3 regions of the Fictibacillus sp. WQ 8-8 genome follow, and region 3 is predicted to be linked to each of the others. Evidence: riboswitches for the same ligand, from Rfam matches in the RefSeq annotation. Region 3 holds a riboswitch; each other region holds the start of a gene.
The links. Region 3 has a riboswitch for S-adenosylmethionine ahead of M1K46_RS21600 (methionine ABC transporter ATP-binding protein). Riboswitches for the same ligand answer to the same signal wherever they lie in the genome.
Positions count from the first base shown of each region.

Region 1: another riboswitch for S-adenosylmethionine. It lies ahead of M1K46_RS05815 (MetQ/NlpA family ABC transporter substrate-binding protein); the one in region 3 lies ahead of M1K46_RS21600 (methionine ABC transporter ATP-binding protein).
Region 2: another riboswitch for S-adenosylmethionine. It lies ahead of M1K46_RS14630 (homoserine dehydrogenase); the one in region 3 lies ahead of M1K46_RS21600 (methionine ABC transporter ATP-binding protein).

Region 1 covers NZ_JAMXKG010000003.1:98,066-105,290, forward strand. Annotated here, with positions in the region: gene M1K46_RS05795 (VOC family protein) at 345-740, shown strand; gene M1K46_RS05800 (hypothetical protein) at 769-1,074, opposite strand; gene M1K46_RS05805 (hypothetical protein) at 1,207-1,785, shown strand; gene M1K46_RS05810 (NUDIX hydrolase) at 1,782-2,216, shown strand; gene M1K46_RS05815 (MetQ/NlpA family ABC transporter substrate-binding protein) at 2,550-3,383, opposite strand; SAM riboswitch class I at 3,502-3,616, opposite strand; gene M1K46_RS05820 (hypothetical protein) at 3,941-4,129, shown strand; gene M1K46_RS05825 (DinB family protein) at 4,187-4,651, shown strand; gene M1K46_RS05830 (DUF1345 domain-containing protein) at 4,780-5,415, shown strand; gene M1K46_RS05835 (twin-arginine translocase TatA/TatE family subunit) at 5,538-5,720, shown strand; gene tatC (twin-arginine translocase subunit TatC) at 5,781-6,527, shown strand; gene M1K46_RS05845 (alkaline phosphatase D family protein) at 6,951-7,225, shown strand, end outside.
Region 2 covers NZ_JAMXKG010000006.1:85,332-92,556, forward strand. Annotated here, with positions in the region: gene M1K46_RS14625 (endonuclease MutS2) at 1-89, opposite strand, end outside; gene M1K46_RS14630 (homoserine dehydrogenase) at 592-1,857, opposite strand; SAM riboswitch class I at 1,968-2,076, opposite strand; SAM riboswitch class I at 2,177-2,286, opposite strand; gene M1K46_RS14635 (undecaprenyldiphospho-muramoylpentapeptide beta-N-acetylglucosaminyltransferase) at 2,412-3,482, shown strand; gene M1K46_RS14640 (HPr family phosphocarrier protein) at 3,712-3,960, opposite strand; gene M1K46_RS14645 (GNAT family N-acetyltransferase) at 4,120-4,587, opposite strand; gene M1K46_RS14650 (hypothetical protein) at 4,688-4,828, opposite strand; gene M1K46_RS14655 (ABC transporter substrate-binding protein) at 4,883-5,893, opposite strand; gene M1K46_RS14660 (ABC transporter permease) at 5,868-6,668, opposite strand; gene M1K46_RS14665 (ABC transporter ATP-binding protein) at 6,643-7,225, opposite strand, start outside.
Region 3 covers NZ_JAMXKG010000015.1:58,640-65,864, reverse strand. Annotated here, with positions in the region: gene M1K46_RS21625 (spore coat protein) at 1-306, shown strand, start outside; gene M1K46_RS21620 (Na+/H+ antiporter) at 675-2,702, shown strand; partial or broken gene M1K46_RS21615 (SDR family NAD(P)-dependent oxidoreductase) at 2,981-3,377, opposite strand; gene M1K46_RS21610 (MetQ/NlpA family ABC transporter substrate-binding protein) at 3,396-4,223, opposite strand; gene M1K46_RS21605 (methionine ABC transporter permease) at 4,245-4,910, opposite strand; gene M1K46_RS21600 (methionine ABC transporter ATP-binding protein) at 4,900-5,913, opposite strand; SAM riboswitch class I at 5,990-6,095, opposite strand; gene M1K46_RS21595 (hypothetical protein) at 6,400-6,897, shown strand; gene M1K46_RS21590 (putative thiazole-containing bacteriocin maturation protein) at 6,827-7,225, shown strand, end outside.

The DNA.
Region 1 (7,225 bases), on a different contig from region 3:
TCCAGTTTGTTCCGTCATACTAGAGGGACAACGGATTTGTGATCGGACAATACGAAGCCTTTTAACGTGAAAAACACCTTTGCAGGGAATGATAAAGTTATTCAGGCTCTAGGAATGAAGGAAATACAAAGCGGGGAAGGAACATGCCAGGCTTTTTTCTGGTTTCGGAAGGCATATAATGCGCTTCCTAAGGTTAAAATCCCTAATAAAATAACTGAGTACAAGGTATGGGCAATTGCTAGGAGTAAAACAACTGCAAGCAATCCTAACAAAATCGATTATACGATAACGCATGATAAAACTTAGAAAACTAAAATGGAGAAAATGAATCTGAGGTGTGAACAATGAAGAAAAAAATTGGACATATCACCATCCTTGTTAAAGATTTTGATGAGGCGGTTGCTTTTTATACGAATCAGCTGGGATTTGAACTATTAACTAATGTAGCATTTGGCAATGGACACAGATGGGTTACAGTAGCTCCCTCAAAGGAATCAGAGACCGCCATCGTTTTTGTGAAGGGTGATACGCCGGATAAAGCTGAAAGAATCGGCAGCCAGGCCTCCAATCATGTCTTCTTAGTCATTCAAACGGATGATTGTTTACGTGATTATGAAGAAATGAAGAAAAAAGGGGTGAGCTTTCTAGGCGAACCGAAGGAAGTTCCTTGGGGAATTGAAGTCGTTTTTGAAGATCTATATGGCAACCGATTTGATCTTCTGCAGCATAATGGCATGTAAGAAAGAACTTCCCGTGTTGGAAGTTCTTTTAATTTTTTACTTGGTCGATGGCGATCACAATGAAAACAGCGAGCACATGGCATCCGGCGAGTAATGCATAAAAAGATCCTCTCAATCCGTCTATGAATAGGTGAACAATAGGAAAGAGAATCGTGATACATCCGAAAACCATTATAATGATACCGATTCGACTAGCCAATTTCTTTTCATTACGAGGAAAAAAAGTCTGCCGGTAACCAGCAACGAACGAAGCGGTACCTGAACATTTAATCATCCATCCCACAAATAAAATGAGTACACCGATTGCAGCTACACCGAGAGATTTCAAAAGCATTCACTTAATCCCTCCACCTTTATTTTTCCATATTATAACATTATTTCGGGGTTATGCCTTTTAGAAAAGAGGGGTTTTCGCATCTCTTAAAGAAAGGATAAAGAAAACATTCAAAATGAAGGGGAATTTACGATGAACAACGCAGCACTACGCTGTATGGAAGATCTTGTTTTCATGAAGCAGCTTCACTTATTCGACCAGCCCGATGTCATTTTATATCATCCCGGACATTTTCCGGAATTAAATGAACAGCTGCTCTCCTTTTATGAAGAAAAAGGAGCAGAGCTGATCCTGATTCCTGGGGTTTATAACTCGTTCTTGAAACAAAATGAATATAATTACTATGCTCCTCTTTTATCAAAAGCGGGAATTAGTGAGGATCGACTGATGGCCATACCAAACCGGAATGAAGCCAAAAGCGTAGAGAGTGTCATTCACTCTGCTTTTGAATTCTTAAATTCTACTCCTTATCGAAACGTTCTGTTGGCCGGAAAGTCTTTCTTCTGTCGCCGTTTTTACCTTCTATCTTCTTTGTACGCAAGTGATGATAAAGTATTAGATGTTTTGCCTCTGCAAGATAATCGAGAAATTGTCCCTGAAAAATGGACTTTGAGTGAAAAAGGAAGGGCAAGGGTACTCAACGAGGTTGAACAGTTGGCCTACATAAGTAATGAGAAGCTATCAAAGCAGTTAGAGGAGATGAGCAAATGAAACGTGTAGATGTGGTTTATGTTTTATTGTGGGACGAACGAGCGGATAACATCTTAATGGTGAAGAACAGAGGGGAAAAAGGTTCCTATTATACGCTTCCCGGAGGAGCAGTAGAGGAAGGGGAAACCCTTGAACAGGGTGCTGTCCGTGAAGTGAGAGAAGAGACGGGCCTGGAGGTAGAAGTAGAGAACGTATTTGGAATATCAGAGGCCTTTTTTGAAGAAAGTAGGCATCATGTGATTTTCTTTACGTTCCTCGGTAAAATAACCGGTGGAAAGATTGGGACCCTTTGTCCTGATGAAATCGAGGAAGTTGCATGGATGGATTATATGGAAGCAGAGCCATATCTATATCTTCCGGATGGTGTAAAAGAAAGGATCAAATCCAATCATTCCATCTCCTATAGTCAGCGAGGAACCGTCAGAAGCTAAAAAAGAAGTGCAGTATCCAAGAAAATAAGGACAATTATTTGATGAAAAAGAAGCTTTCTCGAAGATAAGGGGAAGCTCTATTTTTTTTGAGGAGCATGCTGTGTTTTTAATGTGCAGGTAACGTGTTTGAATACTGATTTTTGAGTTTACATGCGGGTTTGTATGGTTTACTGTCCACTTTGCTGAGTTTACGTGCCGTTTTTCAGAGTTTACAGTCTGCTTTTTGCGCTTTACGTGCCAGATCAAGCATGTTACATGCCAAACACACCATCCCGCCCCATGCCCCATACCAAAAAAGAGCCAGGAGAAAATTCTCCAGGCTCTTATTTCAACTTATTTTGAAACAGGAAGGACGGCGCCTTTGTATTCTTTTTCAATAAACGTTTGGATCTTTTTAGAATGAAGCACTTCAACCAGGGTTTTAATGGCTTTCTTGTCTTTATCTCCTTGGCGGACAGTGATGATGTTGGCAAATGGAGAATCAGGCCCTTCTAGTGCGATGGAATCTTTCTTTGGATTAAGTCCTGCATCGATGGCATAGTTCGTGTTGATGACGATAGCATCTCCTTCATTGTACTGATAGGCCTTTGTAAGAAGAGCTGGCTCGATGTCAGCCTTAAATTTAAGTTTCTTTGGATTTTCAACAATGTCTTTCAGCTGTGCTTTGTACCCGACGCCTGATTTAAGCTTGATCAATCCTGCTTTTTCAAAGATAGAAAGGATTCGGCCATGCTCAGCTACTGAATTGCTCAGAATTACTTTTGCACCGTCCGGCAAATCTTTTAGTGATTTGTATTTTTTAGAGTAAACGCCCATTGGTTCAATGTGAATGGCTCCGGCGTTTTCGAATTTATAGTTTGGATTTTCTTTCAATTGCTGCTCCAGGTAAGGAATGTGCTGGAAGTAGTTAGCATCGATCTCTTTATTGGCCAGCGCTTTGTTTGGCAGAACGTAATCTTGGAATTTAACGATCTTCAGGTCAATTCCTTTTTTCTTCAGCAAAGGAACCGCTTCTTTTAGAATGACAGCGTGCGGTACATTAGAGGCACCGACAGTTAATTTTTCTATCTTTTTCCCATCGCCGCTCGTGCTAGATGATCCGCATGCCGATAATGCTGCTGCGATCAATACTCCCAGTAATAATAATCCCCATTTTTTTAATTTCATTGATTCCCCAACCCCCATTTTCATTTTTTGATAGTACTACACTGTCTTGAGAGCATGGAGTTAAACCAAAAGCCCTCAATCTCAAAAGAGACAGAGGGCTCCGAATAAATCCGTTGACCTCTCATCTCTCAGCTTTCGCTGTTAGATTTAGCACCGTTTCCATACTGGTGATTCAGCATGAATGGTTGCCGGGCTTCATAGGGCTAATTCCCTCCACCTGCTCTTAATAAGAGTGTACTCATATCAAATTACTTTGTATTATGGCAGGGATTCAAAATAATGTCAATTCCTTTTTTTCCAACAGAGCCATTGTATAAATATATTTATGGGTGTTTGTGTCGGAGCTCTTCAAGAAAAAGCGAACCTCTCGCAATCCACTGTATCCAATTCAAAATCCACCATGTGCAGCGTTCCTTTCCTTGTTTCTGCCATCTATCATAGCGAAATTGGGGCATGTTCTCCAATTAAGTTGCCCTATTTGTAAAAAAATGCAGACAAAACATGTGGAAGAAGATATCATTACAGTATGATCTACACGGCATAAGGAGGTACGAAATATGTCATCTGAAAATAATGGGCAGCCTAAAAAGCTGAGCTATCAGGAAGCGATCAAGCAAAAGCTGGCTGAAAAAAAGCAGCAGCAGGCTAACGGAAAGCTTTCTACAAACCCGGTTAAATCAACCAAACAAATGAAAAGCCAGCAGACGAAAAAGGCCAACAACCAGCACCGTCGCACTGGCGTTTAATTTTCACTATGAAACCCTTATATGAGGGTTTTTTTGTTTACTTAGAAAGGAGTCCTCATGAATATAATAAAACCAATTTTTCACCAGCTGGAGGTAGCCAACCATTACATTCTAAAAATTTTAGAAATCATGGAAGAAAGCGACCTGGAACTTTCGCTGGGAGCGGAGAAAAGAACGTTACGGGAACTGTTAGCCCATCTAGCCGTGATCTATAAAGCGGACTTTATGATCTTGAATGGGGCCACTCAGCAGGAGATGGAGGAGTTCTATGAAAAGCATCACCCCCAGACCATTGCGGAAATAAAGGAGATGCTTCTTGATCATTTTGCTTTTTTAAAAGAAAAGACGGCGTGTTTTTCGAATGAAGATTGGTCTGTTGTTACAACCTCGTGGTGGGGAGTATCCTATTCAAGATACGAATGGATGCTGGAAATTCTCGGACATGTCTATCACCATAGAGGTCAGCTGCAGACGGTACTCGCCATAAATAGCAGAGACCCGAAAATTCAACTGTTTGAATAACATCAATCTTTAATTCGCCTGGAAAGATAAACTCACCATTCCATTTTCAATAACATATCATAAGGTAGCGGTGTATGAGGACGAGCATTTCTTCTTGCATTGACTACCCTTTTTAAGTTGGCGGTTTTATGAAATTGAAAAAGAGTACGAAAAAAGATTACCGCTGGCCGTCTGATGTTGCTATCGTCATCATCGGAGTACTATTTAAACTTTTATCCAATATGGTGACAATCGGCCCGAACTGGCCGGTCTTTGTCATTGCTTTTATCCTTTATATTCCTTTGCTTTACGCAGTTAGTTCTGAACATGATCTATGGTCGAGGAAATTTGCGATTCTTCGGGTTTTAGTTCTTACTTTTGCCTTGATGAGCAGCATGGTGGACTTGGTGTATTCTTTATTTTTTGGCATGCCGAGTGCCAGTGAATTATTTCAAAGTGCTGGTCTATTGTGGGCAGCGAACGTGCTGATTTTTGCGATCTGGTATTGGGAGATCGACAGAGGGGGGCCAATCCGGAGAAATTCAAAAAATCCAGGGAAGCCTGAATTTGGTTTTCCTCAGATGATGTCCTCTCTGCCAGAGTGGGAAGGGTGGAAGCCTAATTTCCTAGATTACTTATTTGTAGCATTTAACACAAGTGTTGCTTTCAGTCCGGCGGATACGGCTGTATTTTCCCGGCGGGCGAAACTCCTGATGATGACACAATCGGTGATCTCACTTGTTGCGCTCGTTGTACTGGCGGCACGGGCAATTAATATCGTGTAAGGGATGGTGAATGCCATCCTTTTTTAAGTTTATAAAATGTTAAATTTTTCTTCACAGTTCCTCAACAATACTTATTTATCGTAGGAGGTAAGCGATAACGACATCCTTAAGGAGGAATTCCAATGTTACAAAATATCGGTATACCCGGCTTGGTTATCATGTTAGTGATCGCGTTAATTATCTTCGGGCCTTCTAAACTTCCTGAGATTGGACGGGCATTTGGCAGCACACTCAGAGAATTTAAAAACTCTGCCAAAGATTTGATGAGTTCGGATGAAAAGGAAGAGAGAGCAGAACAGAAATAATAGAAGAAGGGGGTGGCCATTCGTCATCTCCTTCCTCTTATTTAGCAGAGGTGAAAAATTATGAAGGATGTAGAAATGCTCCTAGTGGATCATCTAAGCGAGCTTCGAAAACGGCTGATTATTACCTTGGTTACATTTGCTCTATTTTTCATCGTTTCCTTTATTTATGTTCAGGACATCTATCACTGGCTAATCAGGGATTTGGACGAGAAGCTTGCGGTTCTTGGGCCAAGTGATATTCTGTGGGTGTATTTTATGATATCGGGCATCATCTCCATCGCACTGACGATTCCGGTGGCGGCTCACCAGATCTGGATGTTTGTGAAACCGGCACTCTCTAAACACGAAGCCAAAACGGCATTGTCCTACATACCGGCTTTATTTCTGCTGTTTATCACCGGCCTTGCCTTTGGCTATTTTGTTGTTTACCCGATGGTGCTGGATTTCCTGCTCTCGCTTTCAGATGGACAGTTTCAGACCTTCTTTACATCAGAAAAATATTTCAGATTTATGATGAATCTCACGCTGCCGTTTGGCTTTTTGTTCGAGATTCCTCTCGTCATCATGTTTCTGACATCTATCGGCCTCGTAAATCCAAAACTTCTATCAAAAGCACGGAGAATCGCTTATTTTGTTTTAGTACTGATTGCGATTGTTATTACGCCGCCAGATTTCATGTCCGATTTTCTTGTCACAATTCCACTTTTGGTTCTGTATGAGTTCAGCATCACGTTATCCAAGATTGTTTACCGTAAAAAGCTGGCTAAGCAGGAGGATAATGTTGTGGAGCTGAGGAAGCCTTCGTGAGTTTGAAGGAATACGCGCCGATTGGGCTGAAATACGCGCGAATCTTCTCGTTTTACGATCCAATCTCCCCAAAATACGATCCAATCTCACACAAATACGCGCCAATCAAAAAAGAGTGCTCCCCTCACTCTTTTTTAAACTTCCAATTGTTAGGATTTTTTAAAGCAAATGTTAAAATTCACCTGGGCGAAAGTCCTTATCGTTTGTTGAGGGTTGACTGAATTTGTCCCTTCACGTATTGAAATATGTTGAAAAAAGATACAGGGGATGATAAAAGTCCTGAGAAGAATGGCCTTCTCCTTTTATTCTCTTAAACTCCGGCCTTTACATATCTTTACGGTAGATTCACAAACAGGTTTTATACTGAGCCTCGTACGCTACTATTTCAATGAGAGGGGAATCAGCATGGCAGATGAGAGGCATATGGAGGATTGGATTAAGGAACTAACCGATAAGAGTAATGAGGACAAGAGGTTTGATCGTCGAAGCTTTCTAAAAGGAACCGGTAAGATCGCGGGATTATCTCTTGGTATGGTGTTGGCTCAGTCCATGGGAGGCTTTGAGGTTAACGCGGCTCCAAAGTTTCATAGCTACCCTTTTACCCTGGGTGTTGCGTCTGGTGATCCACTTTCCGATGGCGTCGTGCTGTGGACACGTCTTGCCCCAGATCCGCTGAATGGGGGCGGGATGCCTGCACA
Region 2 (7,225 bases), on a different contig from region 3:
TTTCTTTTTGTACTCTCGTTTAATCCATACGCAGATAATGTTTCTGTAATTTTATTAAATTCGAGCATGTTAATTGTATGGGTGTTCAAAGGTAGTTGCCTCCTCATATTTTTTCGAATAACTAATCTATAAAACAGTTCCCCCTTTCCCGGGAACAGGGCCAGATCATGCAATAAAAAAAGGCAGAAATGGACCGCCGCCATTTCTGCCTGTTATCAATTTTCGTGTGGAAGGATACGCCTCTCCATACAGCTGTCCCCTGACTTATGGAAGCTGTAAAAAGCATAAAAAAATACGCCCAAAGAGCGCGGCATCGTTCGTTGCACAAAATACGTACACGAAAATGATAATGTTGTATGCTGACCGCTGTTCTTAACTATTGGTGGCCGCAAAAAGACATCTAGAATACAACCGCTTCAAGCACGGCCTTTTTGCTCCAACTATCCAATTCGCTTAGTTAAGAACGTGAACACTCATCCACACAACTCCCTTCCTTTTGTTACTTCCATCATATGTAAAACCCTTTCCTTTGTCAACATGATGGGTAAAAAAATCCGCAGAGAGCCGACTCTCCACGGATATTCCTGTCTTCTATTCTGCCACCGGCACCTTTTCTTTCTCTGCCCCCTTGCCGCTTTTTGACAGACGGACCGGATAGATGCTGTTCACTGGAATAAACTCATCCTCCTGTTCTAGAGGGAGCGGTCCTTCATAAAGCAGGGCAGCAAGGGAAGTATGCTGAAAACGAAGAGAAGTCCGGTCTAAAATGATTCCATGCCTTTCAATTGCTGAAACCCTTTCCTTTGTAAAATCAATTTTTTCACCGACGAGAAGGTAGGTATTCACCTCTTGTTCTTGTTTCTTAGGGCAGAGTTCTGATACAGCCGGTTTGTTTCTATATACTTCCCTAGTTTCATAGATCGATAATAAGTCTTCCACAATGGCACTTGCTGTTGCTTCTGCACCAGCTCCCGGCCCTTGCAAGGTCAAACAGCCGAGAAGGTCTGTCTGAATACGGACGGCATTGTCCACGCCTTCCACACCATACAGCGGATGATCGCTATCCACAAATACAGGCTGTACCTGGAGATCAAGTCTATCGTTTAAAAGAACGAGATGCTTCAGCCGAAGCCCCAGCTGCTCAGCCAGTTGAATCTCCTCAAGAAGCACATTTCCAATCCCCTCCACCTGCACTTCTTCCCAGGATGGCTGCACGCCATAAATCCATTTGCTCAGCACCATCGCTTTGTAAAATGCGTCCAAGCCTTCGATGTCATTTGTCGGATCCGGCTCTGCATATCCTTTTTTCTGTGCCAGTTCCAGCGCTTCTTCAAACGAGGAACCTGTCGTTCTCATGTACGAAAGAATGAAGTTGGACGTTCCATTTAAAATGGCTTCTACATGCTGAATCCGATTGATTCTTAAAAGCTCCCTCAATGTTCTCAAAATCGGTATTCCTCCGCCTACGCTCGCTTCATAGACAAAACGGACACCCTTTGCGGCAGCACGCTCTGTTAATTCTTCTCCATGCCGGGCAATCAAATCTTTATTCGCAGAAATCACATGGCATCCCGCTTCAAGTGATTGTATGATGTAAGACCGTGCAGGCTCGATTCCGCCAATCGCCTCAATGACCACATCAGGCACTTCTTCCCCGATCGCCTTCTCGAATTCGGACGTCAACGGTACCCCCTTTACGAAAGGCCTTGCTTTGGAAGAATCCTTAATCAAAATACTGGACAGCTTCAGACGATGACCCAGCAATTCTTCTAAAGCACCTTTTCTATCCATGATGGATGTATATACGCCGGATCCTACAGTCCCCAGCCCCAGCAGTGCTATTTTTAATTCTTTCAACATAATCACTCCTTCTGCAAAAGTAAATTTTTTATTAGTGGATGAATGGTATCTGTATGATGGCAAAAGAAAAAACCTCTTTCTAAAGAAGAGGTCTGCAGTCCGGCCTCCTCTTATCATCCAGGGTTCTTTCCTGCAGGTAGTAGCACCTTTTCAAGTAGAATACTTGAAGGTTGCCGGGCTTCATCGGGCCTTTCCCTCCGCCGCTCTGGATAAGAGTATTATCATGAGATTGAAACATGTTATGTAGCACTTTATTTTTTTAGTACAAAAAACCCCCTTATCACGAAGATAAGAGAGCTGTATGGTTCCGATCCGTCTCTTATCTCCCAAAGTTTTACCTTTGAAGGATTTAGCACCTTTTCAAGTAGAATACTTGAAGGTTGCCGGGCTTCATTGGGCCTTTCCCTCCGCCGCTCTTGATAAGCTTCATTAAATTAGTCTTACTCTATCACGGCAGACAGGAGAGCGTCAACCATTATTCAGATATTTCTGGAATCATTGCAGATTATTTTTGGTATGATAGAAACACATAAATAAAAGGGGTGGAAGGTTTGGGCAAGAAAATCGTATTCACAGGGGGAGGTTCCACCGGGCACGTTTCTGTTAACCTGGCTCTGATTCCTTTGTTCTTAAAAGAAGGCTGGGAAGTCAGCTATATCGGTTCAAAAGGAGGAATTGAACGGCAACTGACAGAAACCATCGAAGGCGTCCGCTATTACAGCATCTCTACTGGTAAACTAAGGCGCTATTTTGACTGGAACAATTTTAAAGATCCGTTCCGTGTCATGCAAGGAGCATTTGAAGCATTTCGGCTCATCAAGACCATAAAACCAGACGTGGTCTTTTCAAAGGGTGGTTTCGTATCCGTTCCCGTAATCCTCGGCAGCCGGATGAACAAGGTGCCAATTGTGACCCATGAATCCGATCTTAGTCCAGGGCTTGCAAACCGTCTTTCACTCCCCTTCGCTAACAAAGTGTGTACAACGTTCCCCGAAACCACTGATCATCTTCCAAGGGAAAAAACGGTATACGCGGGTGCTGTTATCCGTAAGGAGCTGCATGAAGGGATCGCAGTCAAGGGGAGAGCTTTCTGTGGTTTGACTCCTGGTAAACCGATCATCTTGATCATGGGAGGAAGTCTCGGATCAAAAAAAATAAATGAGGCCGTAAGATTAAGCCTTGACGCTCTGCTTCCCCGCTTTCAAATCATTCATCTTTGCGGAAAAGGCCAGAAGGATTCTTCCATTCTGAAAAAAGGCTACATCCAGTTCGAATATGTATCGGATGAGCTCGCAGATATCCTTGCAGCAACGGATTTTGTCATTTCAAGAGCAGGCTCTAATTCTATCTTTGAGTTTTTGTCACTGAGAAAGCCAATGCTTCTCATTCCACTCTCAAAAGAAGCAAGCCGCGGAGATCAAATTGAAAATGCCCGATCATTTGAAAAACAAGGCTATTGCGAAGTTCTGTTTGAAGAAGACCTGACTGCTGAATCCCTTATGCAAGGCATTGAGCAGCTTTATTCGAATCAGGAAGCCTATATCAGCAGAATGGAAGAAAGCCAGCTTAGTAATGCGTTAGACCATCTGTTTTCCATCATTAAAGAAGAAGCAAAAGGATGACTTTCCCCATTCCTCCTCTGAGATGGGGGAAAGCTAGGAGAGGAAAAAGCAATAGATAAGCTTGGCCCAAATAATGCGGTGCAAGCTTTTTATTGTGCGTCGGGACAGAAAGCTGAAATGAATGTGTCAAATCGCTGAAATAAGGATTTATGTTCAAATTCGGCTTAATTATTTTCAACAAATCCTAAATATGTTCAAAAATCATAGTTCGCCCGATTATTTCTTATGGTTATATTTTCCCAGCGCAGATCTGTCTCAGACCTTCCAATGCGTGCTGTTTATCCATGCCCTGGGCAGATATGCAGCATAGCCCCGCAATACCGCGAAGCTTGCTCATACTAAGCATGCTTTTAGCGTTCATCTGGCAGTTATCAAGTTCAAAATAGATCTGGCACTCTTCATATTCGTTCGCCTTAAGAACGAGCTTGTTAATTGTCGCAGAATTCATTTTTTCCTGCAAAAAGCAATATGTCTTCATTACCTTCCACTCCTATTCTTTTTCCCTGCCATTTTAATGCACTATCATTAAGCACATGTTAAGCTGGTTTAGCTTTTATGCACACCAATGAGGATATGCGTGCACACTCGCCTTTATGTGAGTAAGAATGAATTTAGGAAAAAGGACTTGATTAGCGGTTTAAAGAGATTTTTCAAGAATATGAAGAAACTTTCCCTCGCTTTCCTTTACTTCTATTTCTGCAAAACCCATTCTGAACCAAAAAGAAAGCGCAGGGATATTCCCGCTAAGTACACCGAGACGCAAGTATTGTTTGTTATTTTTCTTTATCTCTTCTTCGCATGCTAGATAGATTTCCTTTGCGATCCCCTGTCTGTGGAAAGTGCTGTGTACCATTAAAAATCCAAGCCACGGTTTATGGTCCTTCGGATTGTTCAGAATGTACTCAACGATCGCAGCGTTGTTGCCATCCGCTTTAATCAAATAGCGTTGTCTCGGGGATCCTTCCAATCCCTTTAACTCTTCCGTCACCTCTTCAAATGTCACTTCGCCACGACCGTAAAACAGCTTATTGTAAAACGGATTGGTGTTCATGATCTCCAGTTCGTCCATAGTTTTGTCAGGACCGCTCTTCTCCCATGTCAGCACAACGTCTTCCCCCTTTTATCTGAATCCATCATAACCTGTATACTATCGTTCTTTCTAGATAAGAAAAAGCGCACCCCTTGATTAGAGTACGCCCTCCTTGCTATTTATTCTCTTTGATATTTTTTGCTTCAGCTATGTCTCCCTGATTGGCAATCGGATCAGCAAACGTTCCTTTTGGAATATCAGCTTTTCCTTTTCGCTGTTCAGCGTTTTGCTTGCGGATTTTTTCACTGTTAGCCATAACGGCACCTCCTCTTTGGTTATTACCGTAACCATTTTCGAGGAGTCTATTCTTCTATTGCTCAAAATTAATATAAGCGTTCCGTGGATCTTCCTTCTTTTTAATCATATCGGTTTCATAGAGCCAATCCGAAACCTTTTTCCATGAACGCTTGTCCTGATAGCCAAAAGGCTTCTTTCCGCTGTCCATTAAAGGCAGCAGGATCTGCAGGCTTTTCTTTTCTACGTTTTGATCCAGCGGGAATTCTTTGTTTTCATGCTTAAATAAGACATTCAGTGCCTGGTCCGGATAATCGTGTACATCCTTTTGGCCTTTTTCCAGCGCATTCCAAAACTTCTGGTAAAGCTTTCGGTTCTTTTTCAGTCCATCTTCACTGGAAACAAGAACGAGCTCATAATAATCAGGAACACCGTACTTTACAGGATCAATGGACCGTACAGGATGGCCCTCTTTATTCAAGAGAATCTGTTCATGGTTAATATACCCTCCAGATATTCCATCGACTTTGTGAGCCGCCATCGCGGGGATGATATCCCAGCCGACATCTGTCATCTTCACTTTTTCAGGATTGCCTCCATCATGTTTCACCATTGTTTTGACCATCGCTTCATTGATGGGAATAGAAGGATAGCCTACATTCTTCCCTTCCAGATCTTTGGGTGAACGAATCGAACTGTTTTTAGGAACCATCAAATGGTTTAATGGATGCCTGACCAGCGCTCCCAAGGAAACAACAGGAATATCTTCTGACCTGGAAAGAACGACCTGAGGCTGGTACGTTAATGCAAGATTGGTCCTGCCGGCAGCCACCAGTTTTAACGGATCGTTCGTTTCTGCTGGCATCTTCACATCAACCTGGATGCCTTCTTTCTTAAAATATCCTTTTTTGATGGCGTCATAAATGCCGGCATGTACTGCATTCGGATACCAATCGAGCATGATGCTGACTTTTTTAAGATCCCCTTTTCCTCCTTGATTGGCTGTGTCCCCTGAGGAACAAGCACTTAAAAGGAGAAGCAGGCTCCCAAAGAAGAGCCAGCTACTTCGTTTTATCCATTTGTTCATGTTGTACATCCTCTCTGTTAGCTTTCCATTTAAACATTTGTTTTTCTGCGAGTGCAGCTGCTCCGAACAAACACATCCCGAGCAATGACAATAGAAAAATGGCAGAAAATACTCCTTCTGCATTTAGGCTTCCCGACATTCTTCTGGAATAATAGCCAAGCCCCTCGCTGGCACCAAGCCATTCGCCGATCGTCGCTCCTACTACTGAAAATACAGCGGCGAGTTTTATCCCTGAAAAGAAAGCCGGAAGCGCCATTGGCAGCTGCACCTTTTTGAAGACCTGCCATCTCCGTGCTCCCATGGAACGCAGAAGATCCACATAATCTCGGTCATGATGGTTCAAACCATCATACGTGCTGACGACGATGGGAAAGAAGGCAATCAGTACGGTAACCGCCACTTTGCTCCAGATGCTGTAGCCGAACCAAAGGACAAAGATCGGAGACAGTGCAATGATCGGTATCGTCTGGGAAATCAAGACCGCAGGATAGACCATTTTCTGTACAGATTTGAAAAAAAACATGGCAACAGCAAGCGAAACACCTGCAATGGCTGCGATCAAAAAACCGAGGATGGCTTCCTTGAATGTCGCCCATGTATGTCCTAGAAGAACCTCTTTGTTTTCAAAGAGCGAAACGAGGATACCTGTAGGGGCCGGCAAAATAAACGAAGGCACCCTGTCTGTCCTCACAAGCCATTCCCATAGTACGAGCAAGACGGCGGCAGCAGCCAAAAATAAATAATAGTCTTTAAAAAATCGTTTCATGCTGTTCATTTGTAATTCTGCTCTCCAATTTATTGATTAATCCCACCATCTCATTCGTTAATACTCTATTTCTCGGCCTCGGAAGCCGAATCATCACCTCTTCTGTTTCGCCAGATGGATGCAGCAAGATGATTCGGTCACTTAAAAAAACCGCTTCATGAAGATCATGTGTAACCAAAAGAATGGTTTTGTTTAAATCCTTCCATAGGGAAGAAATCCATTCGTGCATTTCCTTTTTAGTCATCGCATCTAAAGCACCGAATGGTTCATCAAGAAGAAGTACTTCTTTTCCAGTCAGCAGGGTGCGGAGAAAGGCTATTCTTTGGCGCATCCCCCCTGAAAGTTCATGCGGATAAGCATTCCGGTAATTCCACAGTCCTACTTTTTTCAGCCATGAATCCCCCTCTTCTACTTTCTGTCCTTTCTGGTTCTGAATCTCAGGAGCAAGAAGAAGATTTTCCATGACCGTACGCCAAGGCAGAAGCAAATCCTTTTGAGGCATGTATCCCGCCGCTCCAGGATAGACTGGCTTCTCATGTACGATAATCTCTCCCTGATCAGGTTTC
Region 3 (7,225 bases):
TCCATTTCAGAAATTAAGGATCAAGGCCTTTCAGGTCATATGCTTGGCCTCATAAAATCCACAGCCTCCCTGCTCACGATGACTTCAGTGGAAGTAACGAACCCCGTTGTCAGAAGGGTCATGGCTGACAATGTAGCCAACTATGTCGAGATGGCTTATGAAATTTTTCTTTACCAAAATAAGCACCAGTATTACCAGGTACCACAATTATCACCTCAAGATATGCAGCAGATGACCCAAAGCTTTATTCCGGCAACCGGCCAGCCCCAAATGCCGCCACAAGGGCAGCAGCCTTTTAAACAATAATCAAAGAAACTAAGAAAACTCGCCAAATCGGCGAGTTTTTCCTTCACTTAAAATCCTGCGATCGCAAACCAGATAATCGGTAGAAAATAAAAAAATTCATCCCTAATCCAATTAGGCTGCAAATTTTCCCTGAAGAAGCTAACCGCTGATCCTTTTGATTAATACTGACTATCTCTTTGTTGATCGACAAGATCCCGAATAGAAGTGAAAACATTGGCTTGAAATGAAATTCCCTCCTCCTAAGCCTTCTTGAAATCAAACATCATATAAAGATATTTACTCCCGTTTGAAAAATTTTAATCCCCAGGCCGATTGGTACACTTAAAAATACGATTATGTTACAAAATAGATAGGAGAGGAGGTAGATCATGGAGTTTTTTCTCGTTATTTTATTACTGCTGTCCCTTATCGGCCTATCCAGCCTGATTAATCATTTTATCCCTTACATACCCGTACCCATTATTCAGATTGTTTTAGGGGTAACGCTTGCTTCCCTTCCGCTGGGAATACAGATCCCCATGGAGCCGGAATTATTTTTCATTCTCTTTATTGCCCCTTTACTTTTTCACGATGGCAGACATGTTTCGAGGCACGCTTTATGGAAACTCCGTAAACCGATTCTTTTGCTGGCCCTCGGTCTGGTTTTCGTCACCGTATTTGCCATTGGCAACTTAATTCATTGGCTCATTCCAACGATCCCATTGGCTGCTTCCTTTGCCCTTGCAGCGATTCTCTCTCCTACCGATGTTGTTGCTGTAGGTTCCATTTCAAGCCGTGTGAAGATACCGAAACGGATTATGCACGTTCTCGAAGGTGAAGGATTAATGAACGATGCTTCAGGATTGGTTGCCTTTAAATTTGCCCTTGCCGCATCCGTGACCGGCGCTTTTTCATTGGCACAAGCCAGTTGGAGTTTTTTAGTCATATCGATTGGAGGGTTCCTTGGCGGTGTCATTTTAGCCATCCTGATTATTCAGTTGAAGACATCTATTCGAAGGCTTGGTATGGAGGATGTTACGATTCATATGCTCATCCAGCTCCTTACCCCCTTTGTCATTTTTTACTTTGTTGAGCATTTACATCTCTCCGGTATCTTGTCGGTTGTAGCAGCCGGGATTGTCTACACCATCCATCAGGATCGAAGCCGGGTTCCAGCTGGGCAGCTGCAATTGGTTTCCCAAAGTACGTGGACGGTTCTCATCTATATTTTAAATGGGCTGGTGTTTGTGCTGTTAGGCTTGCAGATCCCAAGGGTGGCAAGTGAAATATTTAAGGATCCCTCCTTTAATAATTGGCAGGTAACAAGCTACATCCTCATCCTATGGGCAGCCCTTATTCTTCTTCGTTTCCTTTGGATTTCGGCAACCTGGCGCTGGGGATGGCTGGACAAGAAACAGCCTCAAACTCATTCTGTGAGAGCCATTTCCATCCTTACCCTTTCAGGAGTACGAGGGGCGGTAACCCTTGCCGGTGCGTTTACGATTCCCTATGTGATCGCCGGAGGAAGTCCCTTTCCGGAGCGTTCATTAATCATCTTTATCGCAGCCGGAGTGATCTTGGTTACCTTAATAGCTGCAAGTGTATTCCTTCCGCTTCTATCACGGACGGAAAAAGGAAACGGTGAAAAGCTGAAAGAGGAAATGGAACGGACGGCAAGGCTGCGAACCCTTGAAGCTGCCATCCATTCTGTTGAGGAATCCTTAACGGATGAGAATCGGGGTGCGGCAGTATCCGTCATCACCGCTTACAATACGATTCGTAATGAGGTAAGCGAAAAGAGTTCGGAGCAAGTGAAATTGGAAGAATCCGAGGTTCGGCTGAAGGCACTTGAGGCGGAAGTCCGCTACTATGAGAATTTAAAAAGAACAGGAAAGATTGACAGGGATACGGCGAATCTCATTGAGGAACATATCCAGCGAAGGCGGCTCGCTCAAACAAACCGGTTGCAGTATAGAAGATTGTTCTTTTGGACGCTTTTTAAAAGAAGTTTACTTTCTTTCGTAAAGCTTTTCACACCAAAACACAAGGAACGCCGTAAAAATCGCCGCTTGCGAACAAAAAAGCTGATTAAGCTAAAAGTCAACATGGCGAAGGCTGCCATTCACTATTTAAAGAACCATATCACGCCAGAAAATAAACACATTTATCTAGGGGTTATAGGGGAATACAATCGATTAATTATGACGTTCAGGCTTGCGAAAAAAAGCGAGGAATCCATCCATCACACCCAGATGAAAAGAGAGCTCCAGATCAAAGCGTTCCAGGCAGAGAGGGACGAAATCCAGCATCTTTACGAAGAAGGGGACGTCACCAATGACATCCTCCGGGATATTCGTAAGCAGATCAATATTCGGGAGGCGTATTGGATGGAGGAAACGAGCGTACAATCTCAATAAATCCTCCTTTAAACCCAAGACCTTTATATGAAAAGACGGGGCTGTCCTGAAAGTCGAAAATTGACCTTCAGGCAGCTCCTTTGACGTGAAAAATCTTCAATGAAAAGTTGATTGGAGTGCAAGGTGCGAGACTCCTGCGGGACTAGCGTGACAGGTGAGACTCCCGCAGGCGCTTGCGCCAAGAGGCTCACCGCACGCCCCGCGGAAAGCGAGCAGCCTGGAGCGGAGATCAACAGCTACCAGACTTCTTGGACAGCCCCGTTTTGTTTTGATTAAATTTAATTCTTATTTGCAGAGATTTCATTAACAATTTGACTCAAAGCTTCGTTTATTGGTGTAAGAGGGCGGCCAAGCAATTTTTCGAAATCGTTGCTCTCTACCTCTAATTCACCATCCCGAATACCTTTTTGGATGTCGACAAGCATAGGAATAATGAAATCCGGTATACCAGCACCTTTCATAATATCCGCATAAGCAGTATCATCGACTTGCTGCACGGATACTTCTTTACCTAATACAGTTCCAACAGCAGACGCCAATTCTTCTTGAGTCATAAGTTTCTGAAAGTTCGTAAACGGTATTCTTGTTTCCGTTTCCGGCCAATACTGCTGCTGCCTCCGCATAATCTTGTTACAGTGCCCAGCCTGTTCTGCCTGTACCCGCAGATGTAACCCATCTTGTTCTTCATTCAATTTACTTCTTCATCCACTCCGGCTTCCCAAAACCTTTAAATTCTTTATCTATGGTTTTTTCAAACTCTTTGGATTCCACGGCTGCTTTAATGTCTTTAGTGAATTGGGATTTAACATCTTTTGTGTTCACAACGACCCGGTTACGGTATTGATCCGGCATGTTCTCAAGGAAGAGAGCATCCTGCAATTTCATTTTTGCCGCAAGCGCGAAGTTACCCGGAACGGCCGATACATCTGCACTTCCAACCGCTCTTGGCAATTGCGCAGCTTCAAGCGGCTTGAATTGAAGTTTCTTCGGATTTTCTTGAACATCTTTTTCTGAAGCGGTTAATGGATTGACTTCTTTCTTGATGGTAATTAGACCGGCATCCTGGAACATTAACAGCGTTCTGGCCAGGTTAACGGGATCGTTGGCAATGGCTACCGTGCTGCCGTTTTTGATGTCTTCAATCTTTTTGAATTTCTTGGAATATACACCCATTGGCGCAGTTGGTACAATAATCAGTTCGGAAAGCTTTAAATTCTTTTCTTTTGCGAAGTTTTCCATATAGATTTTGTGCTGGAACAGGTTCGCATCAATAGATCCTTTAGCTAATGAGAGGTTCGGCTGAATGTAATCACTGAACTCTACAATTTTAACGTTATATCCTTTCTTCTCCAGTTCAGGTTTGATGGCTTTATTGACCATATCACTGTATGGGCCGGCTGTTGCTCCAATGCTGATGTTCTTCTTGTCTCCTGAGCTTGATGATCCGCTGGAAGTTGAGCCACATGCTGACAGAACACCAATGGCTAGTAATAGAATGAGTGCTGAAGTAAACTTTTTCATTTGTTTCTCTCCCCTATTGTTTTATCTTTTATCTACGAGTTTGGAGATCTTATCTCCGGTGAATTGAATGATTTGGACGAGTAAAATCAAAACGACTACCGTGGTAATCATGACGGTATTATCATAGCGATAGTACCCAAATCGGATGGCCAAGTCACCGATTCCTCCCCCGCCAACAATACCTGCCATGGCTGAATAACCGACCAAGCTGATTGTCGTGATTGTTAATCCTTGAATCAAACCCGGTTTGGCTTCCGGAAGAAGCACATCCTTAATGATCATCCATGAGGTTGCCCCAACTGCTACGGCTGATTCGATCACTCCCTTATCGATTTCTCGGAGTGACGCTTCAACCATTCTTGCAAAAAAAGGAATCGCAGCAACAGAGAGGGATACGGAAGCCGCAGTAGGCCCAATTGTTGTCCCTGTAAGCAAATTGGTTAACGGCAATAACGCCACCAAAAGAATAATGTAGGGAATCGAACGAATCAAGTTGACGATCCATCCCGTAACACTTTTCACAGCGGAATTTTCAAGGAATAATCCTTTATCGGTTACAAAAAGCAATACACCAAGCGGGAGCCCGATGATGATGGCCACGGCTAAAGAGATGCCCACCATATAAAGTGTTTGGAAGAACGCATTGTTTAAATCAGGAAGAAGCTGTACAAGTGAATCAAGCAACATCATAAACCACCTCCAAACTCCTTGTTTTTCTTGTAATATATTCGATCGCTCTCTCTACTTCGGAATTTTCACCTGTAAGCTCCATAATGAAAATGCCCAGAGGGATATCCTGTATGTACTCAATCTTCCCGTGCAGAATATTTCCTTTCACGTTGTATTTCTGGAAAAGCTCTGACACCACTGATTCTTCGGCAATCTCGCCTTTGAACTGAATCTTGATGATCTTCCCTTTGCGGTTTTCAATGAGCTGCTTAGGCAATTCAAATTGCAGGATACTGTTAATAAAATCTTTGGTCAGCGGTTTCTGAGGATCAGAGAAGATGTCATAGACCTCGCCCTCCTCAATCACTTCACCATTTTGCATGACGGCTATCTTATGGCAGATTTCCTTCACTACTTCCATCTCATGCGTGATCAGAACGATGGTCAATCCCAGCTTGCGGTTAATGTCCTTTAATAAGTTTAAGATGGACTTTGTTGTGCTTGGATCGAGGGCAGAAGTTGCCTCATCACATAAAAGCACCTTCGGGTTATTGGCAAGCGCCCTGGCAATTCCGACCCTTTGTTTCTGACCTCCGCTCAACTGAGCCGGATATTGATCCTTCTTATCCGCAAGATCCACGAGGTCCAATAGTTCCAATACTCGCTTTTCCGCCTCATCCTTTGATTTGCCCGCTGCTTTCAAGGCAAATACAATATTTTCATAGACGGTTTTTGAACTGACCAGATGAAAATGCTGAAAGATCATGCCAATCTTTAACCGGGCTTTTCTTAAATCTTCTCCTTTTAAAGAGGCAAGATTCACCCCATCAATCCAAACCTCACCCGATGTTGGCTTCTCCAATAAATTTAAACATCGGATCAAAGAGCTCTTCCCTGCACCGCTGTAACCGATAATGCCGTAGATCTCTCCTTCATTTACCGTAAGAGATACGTTGTTGACCCCCACGATCTCTTTTTTCTTCGAACGGTAAACCTTCAACAGATTTTTGACTTCAATCATGAAACAACCCCCTCTTTCTTTCCAAATAAAAAAGCCCCTTTCATCATGAAAGAGGCATTGGAATATAAATTCAATCACCTTATCTTTCAGAATGAAAATCATTCTGTAGGAAGTGGCACCTTTCCAAATTGGAGGTTGCCGGACGTCATAGGGCCTAATCCCTCAGTCACTCTCGATAAGAACGGTTATGCTATTGTTTTTAGAACATTTCTAATAATAAAGCGATTCTCCTCCATTGTCAATACTATCCATAGTAGATATGTCGGAATTAAAAGTTTATATTTGTTGGTGTATGATAACTAGGCATATGGACAGTAACTTGGGACAACCACATCCCATATTTTATTTTGAGGGTACTTTTCCAGAAAAAACGTTTGTGTTCTGGCGATTTCTCAGCTCGTTAAACCCGTAAAATAAAGTAGGAGGTTTTTTTATTGAATGAAGAATTTAAGTGGGATCTTCAGGGGCTGCACACTGATGGTGTAAATGTCAGCAATGTTACCCCGAATTATCCTCAGGATCAAAATACGAGTGATTCCGCTCGTCTCTGTGTTGGCTTTGGCATTGGTTTCTGTGTTGGTGTATGCGGTGGCTTTGGTGGATGCGGTGGCTGTGGCGGTTGTGGCGGCTTTGGCGGTTGCTTTGGCCGTTGCTTTGGCTGTGGCGGATGTGGCGGCTGCTTTGGCCGTTGCGGCGGCTGTGGCGGTTGTGCCCGTTGTGGCGGCTGTGGCCGCTGCGGTCGTGGCGGAAGCAGTTAAGCTTCCGATCGGTAGTGATAGGTATTTTAACAAAAGACCGGCCCTGCATATCCCTCTGCAGGGCTTTTATCGTTTGGATAGGCATAATGGACAACAGGCATCCATAGAGTTAAATAATGTAAAAGATGTAGAGCTTTCTAAAGAGGAGGTCGATCATGCAAAAATTAAATCCTTCTATGTGTTTAAAAGTGAACAGAGACACGTTTGTTTTTCCGGATTCAGCTAAAGGTGTATATCTCCGGAACAACGTAAAATCTTTAAGAATGGAAGGCAGCACCATTGACCGATGGCTGGAAAAATTAATTCCTATTTTCGACGGAACCCATACTCTTGATTCTGTCACAAACGGTTTACCAGATGCTTATAAAGAACAAGTGTATAAGATCGCACATGTTCTGTACGAAAACGGTTTTGTCCGTGATGTAAGCCAAGATCTCCCACATCAGCTTCCTGATCGCATCCTTGCTAAGTATGCCTCCCAAATCGAATATTTAGATCATATTCGTGATTCGGGCGGTTATCGATTCCAAGTTTACCGCCATGCAAAAGTAGCG